2 regions of the Methylobacterium sp. 13MFTsu3.1M2 genome follow, and region 1 is predicted to be linked to the other one. Evidence: riboswitches for the same ligand, from Rfam matches in the RefSeq annotation. Region 1 holds a riboswitch; the other holds the start of a gene.
What was found. A riboswitch is a leader RNA that binds a small molecule or an ion and turns the genes downstream of it on or off. The one in region 1 is predicted to bind thiamine pyrophosphate.
Positions count from the first base shown of each region.

Region 2: it holds a riboswitch for thiamine pyrophosphate, as region 1 does, so the genes downstream of both, thiC (phosphomethylpyrimidine synthase ThiC) here and thiO (glycine oxidase ThiO) in region 1, are expected to answer to the same signal.

Region 1 covers NZ_FOMM01000004.1:217,319-220,757, forward strand. The annotation lists gene BM314_RS04460 (thiazole synthase) at 1-158, opposite strand, end outside; gene thiS (sulfur carrier protein ThiS) at 161-373, opposite strand; gene thiO (glycine oxidase ThiO) at 370-1,593, opposite strand; TPP riboswitch at 1,658-1,786, opposite strand; gene BM314_RS04475 (retropepsin-like aspartic protease family protein) at 2,074-2,526, shown strand; gene BM314_RS04480 (glycosyltransferase) at 2,924-3,439, shown strand, end outside.
Region 2 covers NZ_FOMM01000014.1:172,470-175,908, forward strand. The annotation lists gene BM314_RS15680 (acyltransferase family protein) at 1-507, opposite strand, end outside; gene BM314_RS15685 (HNH endonuclease family protein) at 624-998, opposite strand; gene BM314_RS15690 (alpha/beta hydrolase) at 1,014-1,844, opposite strand; TPP riboswitch at 1,959-2,064, shown strand; gene thiC (phosphomethylpyrimidine synthase ThiC) at 2,136-3,439, shown strand, end outside.

The DNA of each region.
Region 1 (3,439 bases):
ACCACGTCGGCGCCGCTCGCCGCGACGGCGTCGCGCATGATCGCCTGCGTCGGGTAGCCGGCGGTGCCGATGAACAGCCGGGACGACAGCCTCACCCCGGCGATGGTCAGGCTGTCATCCCCACCCTCGGGGCGCGGCGGCGTGTGACTCTGGTCCATGCTCAACCTCCCTGCATGGCGCGGACGATCTCGACCCGGTCGCCCTCCGCGACCGGTGTCTCGCCCCAGTCCCGGCGGCGCAGAACGCGGCCGTTCAGCGCGATGGCGACACCCTGCGGACTCTCGATACTGCTCTCCTCCGCCTCGAGGCGGAACAGGGCGTCCACCGTCTCGACCGCGCACTCGCGCGGCTCACCGTTGACCAGGAGTTTCATGCCGAGGCCCTCAGCGCTTCCGGCTGGCCGAAGCGCGCGCGGGTGAAGGGACGCGCCACCTCCGGCAGCGCGCCGCGCAGCACCAGCGCGGCGATCGCGTCGGCGGTGACCGGGGCGAGCAGGTAGCCGTTGCGGTGATGCCCGGTGGCGGCGACGAGGCCAGGGGCGATCGCGTCGAGGATCGGTGCGTCGTCGTCCGAAGTCGGTCGGTAGCCGCTCCACACAGCCTCCACCTCCATCTCCTCGATGCCGGGCAGCACCCGGCGGGCGCCCTCCAGCAGGGCGTAGAGCCCGCCCGCGGTGACGCCGGGACGGAAGCCACAATCCTCCACGGTCGCGCCCACGACGAGCTGGCCGTCGCTCTTCGGGGCCATGTGGACCTGCTCGGTCCAGACCATCCGCGCCAGGGTACCGGTCCGGGCGGTGGTGCGCAGGGCCAGGGACTGGCCCTTCAGCGGGCGGACCGGAAGGGCGAGCGCGTCGGGCAGCAGGCCGCCCTCCCCACTCCAGGCGCCGGAGGCGAGGATGACGGTCTCAGCCGACACGACGCGGTCGCCGGCGCGGATCCCGGTCACGCGGCCACCCGACCAGTCCAGGGCGGTGACGGGGGTCCGCTCCGCCAGGATCACTCCGGCGCGGCGGCAGGCCTCGGTGAGGGCGTCCATGACTAGGCGAGGATCGACCTGATGGTCGCGCGGACAATGGATCCCGGCGGTGACGGAGGGGCGCAGGCCCGGCTCCAGGCGCCGCACCTCGCTGCCCGGCAGCCACGTGGCCTCGAGTCCCGAGCGGCGCTGAAGGTCGTAGCGGAAGCGCAGGCGCTCGACCTCGTCGCGGCCGACCGCCAGCACCAGGGTGCCGTCGGCGCGGTAGTCGATCGCCCGGCCGGACTCGGCCTCCAGGGCGTCGCGGAACTCGGGCCAGAGCCGCAGCGAGTCCAGGGCGAGAGGGAGCAGCGGATCGGAGCCCGGCTCGTGCTCGGCGGCCGGGGCCAGCATGCCGGTGGCCGCGAGGCTCGCGCCCGCCCCGATCGTGTCCCGCTCCAGCACCGTCACGGCGCGGCCGGCCCGGGCGAGGCGCCACGCGATCGACAGCCCGATCAGCCCGCCGCCGACCACGGCGACGTCCGTCCGCGCCGGAAGGGTCGCCGGCGCGACGCTGCCGTCCGGGTTGCGGCGGCGGCCGATCGGTGAGGCGGGTCGGTCGAGGGGCACAATCATCTCCGCGGATTGCCGTCGCGGAGATCGGGCCGTGCGCTTCGGTGAGAAGCTGTGGCCTGCCTTTCAGGCGGCCGCGGTCCAATCCCTACGCCGGTATGAGCCGGATCAGGTTCGAAGGATTTCCGCGCCGCAGGTCCTGACGGACGTGCCAGCGGTTTCTCAGCCCCTTGCCGGGGATCTCCCTGGAACAGACGCAGATGTGGCTCCCCGGCCGCTGCCGGTCAACCCCGCGCCGCGAGCATCCAGTCGTTCCCGCGACAATCCGCCGATCCCGGTGACGATCTGGACACCAAGCGGAGCGGAATCGGCGCGCGCGCCGCGGCGGCGACCGCGATCGCGCATCATCCCTTCACCGGTCTAGCATCTCATCACCGGGATTCCGGAACGTCTCCGGTCGCCGGCACTCCACGTCACGGGCGGACTCGCGTGCGCGCAATCCTATTGATCTGCCTGCTCGGTTTCCTCGGTGTCACGGCCGCCTTGAAGCTGCGCGACGGCATGAGGCCGGCGCCGGTGGCCCTCGCCGTCACGCCGCCGCCGGAGCCCGTTCCCGCAGTCGACGCCGCCGGCGTGGCTCTCCAGGCCGGGCGCAACGGCCACTTCTTCGTCAACGCGCTGCTGGACGGCCGCTCGCTGCCGATGATGGTCGATACGGGAGCGAGCGCCTGCGCGTTCTCCGAGGAGGATGCCGCGCGGATCGGGATCCGGATCACTCCGACCGATTTCACCCGCGTCTGGAACACCGCGAACGGCACGGTCCGCGTGGCGCCGATCCGGATCGCCATCGTGCAGATCGGATCGATCACGGTCCGGGACGTCGATGCGGTCGTGATCCCGCGCGGGCTCCTGTCGACGAGCCTGCTGGGCATGTCGTTCCTCAGGCGTCTGCGCGATTTCGGCATCTCCGGCAGCACGATGACGCTCAGGGGCTGAAGCGGCCGGAGATCGACGCTGATCTGTCTGGTCGAGGCGCGCCTGTGGCGGGCCCCGGGCCTGCACCACGGGATCGGCTGCGGGCCCAACGCCCGCGCCGATGACCTACGGCGTTCGGGCCTCGTGCCAGCCCGATGGCGGGTGTCTCCTGATCCGCTCGATCAGTCTATCGGTCGCGGGTATTTGCAGTCATAAGACCGTGAGCCGGAGTATTTATATATAACTGGCCGATTATATGTCGTTTCATATATTTAATCCAAATTTTGCAGAAGGATATGTTTGTTTTGTCAGCGCATTCCGGCAATGCTAGGAGCGTTCATGACTGCGCATCCGACGCGTGAGCGCACGACGGGACGGCTTCGGTATGAAGAATCGCGGATCGACGATCTGTTTGTCTATGATCGTGAAGGACGAGGCCCACGTTATCCGCCGTTGCCTCGATTCTGTTCGTCCGATCATCGATCATTGGATCGTCGTCGATACCGGCTCGACGGATGGAACCCAGGATGTCGTCCGTGCCGCGCTCGCGGACATACCGGGTGCCCTGGTCGAGCGCCCCTGGGTTGATTTCGCCTTCAACCGGAACGAGGCCTTGAAACTCGCGCGGCGTCACGCGCAGTACGCATTGATCATCGACGCCGACGATGAGCTGATCATCCCGGCGGACTTCACGATGCCGAAGCTGCGTGCGCCCGGCTATCGGTTCGAGATCATCGACGCGCACACGCGGTACTGGCGCAACCAGCTGGTCAGCACCCGGGAGAACTGGCGTTACCGGGGCGTCCTGCACGAATTCCTCAGCTGCCCCGGCGTGACAGAGACACCGATCCTCCCCCTCGCGATGCGTCGGGGCGACGACGGTGCCCGCCACCGCGACGCGACGGCGGACGCGCGGGATATCGCCGTCCTCGAG
Region 2 (3,439 bases), on a different contig from region 1:
CGACTCGCTGCGGATGTCGGCGATCTGCAGCAGGGCGGCGCCGGCGAGGAGCACGCCGCCGGGCACGCGGCGCAGGGCCTTGGTGACCACCGAGAACACCGCCAGCAGGTAGATGAACCAGAGGCTGGAATAGGGCTCGATCAGTGCGTGGGCGAGATGCACCGCGAAGGCCGCGGGACCGGCATCGCCGACGATCTTGCCGTACTTTGCGACCGACTGGATCACCAGCCAGAGGAGGTAGAAATAGGCGAAGTGGACGACCCGGCGGTCGGAGAACAGGCGCCAGTCGCGGTCGATCACCCGTCCCACGAACAGGCCGGAGAGCAGGAAGAAGTCCGGGATCCGGAACGGCTTCGCGAAGGCGACGACCGGGTGGAGGAAGCCCTCGCCGCCCATGGCCTCGCCGGTGCCGATGACCGAATGCATCATGACGACCAGGAGGATGCAGATCCCCTTGGCGATATCGACCCAGGCGAGTCGATCCCCCGTATCCCCGACCCCGGCCATCGTCCGAACCCTCGCGATCGGGGCGATCCTGGACCGGTTCGGGTTGACGGCAAGGAACGGGGCGGCGGCCACCTGCGGATGTGACGAACGCCCGGTAAACGCCGGCCGGGCAGGTGTCAGATCTGGCGGCGCGCCGACTTCCGCTCGCGGGTCATGCGCGTGGCGGCGTGGAAATCGTCGGGCTTGCCGCGGATCCAGACGAGGAAGCGCGCGATCTCCGGATCGGCGCGCAGGGCCTCGACGTCGGCGAGGCGCTTGGCGATCTCCGCCTCGCTGTAGCGGGCGTGGATCGCCGAGTGGCAGATCTGGTGCAGCCGGACCGTGCCGCGATGGGTCCCGCCCTTCAGCTTCGGCGTGAGGTGATGGAGGCTGGAGCGGGCGCGGCGCGGGATCGGGCGCTCGCAGAGGGGGCAGACCGGGTCCGGCGGGCCCGGGACGCCCGGCGCGTCCGGATCCTCGGCGCTCCAGCGCTGCGAGCGCCGTCCGACCACGCGAGCCTCCCTCTCCTACCCCTGCTGGTCCACCGGCTGCGGGCAGGCCGGACCGACGCCCTGTCCGAACAGCGCTTCGGCCTCGCGATCCCGGCTCCCCAGGATGGAGACGTGGTCCCCCGGGATCACGTCGATCCGCGCCCGCGGGCCGGCCGCCTCGGCGAGGTTCCGCGCCAGCTTGGCCGGCACCACCGTGTCGTCGCGGCCCTGCACGATCAGCACGGGCGCCGACCCGTCGCGGATGCGCAGGTCCGAGCGGTACGTGTCGCGCAGGAGCCAGATCGGGGCTAGCGGGACATGCAGCCGCACGGTGTGGGTCATCGAGTCGAACGGCGCCTCCAGGTACAGGCCGATCGTCGGCACCCGTTCGGCGACGGCCACGGCCACGGCGGCCCCGAGGAAGTGTCCGTGGAGGAGGATCGGCGCGTCGGGCGCCCGCGCCCGCGCGGCCTCGACGGCCGCCAGCCCGTCGCGGATCAGCCCATCCTCGCTGGGGCTGCCGGTGGAGCCGGGATAGCCGCGATAGGCCACAGTGAGCACGCCCCAGCCGCGCGCCCGCCAGGGCTCCGCGGCGAAGCGGGCCGCGTGCGGCTCGGGGCGGGATCCGTTGCCGTGGAAGCTCACGACGACGCCGCAGCCCGGCCGCGGAGGCCGCCACAGGCCGTGCAGGGTCTCGCCGTCGGGGGTCGCGACCGTGATCGTCGCAAGGCCCGGCGGGATCGTCCACGGGTTCTGCGGCCCGAAGGCGCCCGGATAGAGGAACCGGCGCTGCCCGAGCGCGAGCGCGGCGCAGGCCAGCCCGCAGAGGAGGAGCGCGGCGAGCAGGAGGCCGGCGATGAGGCGCATTGCGGTGCGATCGCGGTGCGAGAGAACGCGTGCGTTCGGACGAACGGTTTCGGGGATGTGTTTTCTAGGGCGGCCGGTCAGCATTGACAAAGCCGTCCGCGGGCCCGAGTCTGGAACCGTTCCGAGGGGGGCCCTGAAGAGGGCTGAGATTGGGCACGCTGCCCTGACCCTTGAACCTGATCCGGCTCATACCGGCGGAGGGACGGGAACCTGCGGTCGCATCTCGCGCGACCTCATCTCATCTCGGCCATCGCGTGGACCGGACCGCTCCAGCACGAGGAGAGGCCCACGATGAACGCACCCGTTCTCCCGAAGGACGTGAAAGGCAGCCCCGAGACCGTGACCACGGGTCCGGTCACCGGATCGCGCAAGGCGTACGCGAACCCGGCCGGGCGGCCGGACATCCGCGTCCCCTATCGCGAGATCGTCCTCTCCGATCCGAAGGAGGAACCGGTGCGGGTCTACGACCCGTCGGGCCCCTACACCGAGACCGATGCCCGCATCGACCTCAATGCCGGCCTCCCCGGCGTGCGCGAGCCCTGGGTCGCGGCCCGCGGCTACGCGGCCGTCGCGCCGCGCGCGGTGAAGCCCGAGGATAACGGATTCGCGGGCGACAAGCTCGTGGCCCCCTGCCCCGCCGAGCGGACCATCCGCAAGGCGGCCCCGGGCCAGATGGTGACCCAGTACGAGTTCGCCCGCGCGGGGATCATCACCGAGGAGATGATCTACGTCGCCCATCGCGAGAACGTCTGCCGCGAGGCCATGCTCGCGGGCGCCGAGGCCGCGCTCGCGGACGGCCAGAGCTTCGGGGCCTCGGTCCCGCCCTTCATCACCCCGGAATTCGTGCGCGACGAGATCGCCCGCGGCCGGGCGATCATCCCGGCCAACATCAACCACACCGAGCTGGAGCCGATGGCGATCGGCCGGAACTTCCTGGTCAAGATCAACGCCAACATCGGCAACTCCGCCGTGACCTCCTCGGCCGCCGACGAGGTCGAGAAGCTCGTCTGGTCGATCCGCTGGGGCGCCGACACGGTCATGGACCTGTCCACCGGCCGCAACATCCACAACATCCGCTCGTGGATCATCCGCAACAGCCCGGTCCCGATCGGCACGGTGCCGATCTACCAGGCGCTGGAGAAGGTCGGCGGCGACCCGCTCAAGCTCGACTGGGAGGTCTTCAAGGACACGCTGATCGAGCAGGCCGAGCAAGGCATCGACTACTTCACCATCCATGCCGGCGTGCGCCTCGCCCACGTGCCGCTGACCGCGCGGCGCGTCACCGGCATCGTCTCGCGCGGCGGCTCGATCATGGCCCGCTGGTGCCTCGCCGGGCACCGGGAATCGTTCCTCTACGAGCGGTTCGACGAGATCTGCGACATCATGCGGGCCTACGACGTCTCGTTCTCCCTGGGCGACGGCCTGCGCCCGGGCTCGATCGCCGACGCCAACGACGCCGCCCAGTTCGGCGAGCTGGAGACGCTGGGCGAATTGACCAAGGTCGCCTGGGACAAGGGCTGCCAAGTGATGATCGAGGGCCCCGGCCACGTGCCGATGCACAAGATCAAGGTCAACATGGAGAAGCAGCTGAAGGA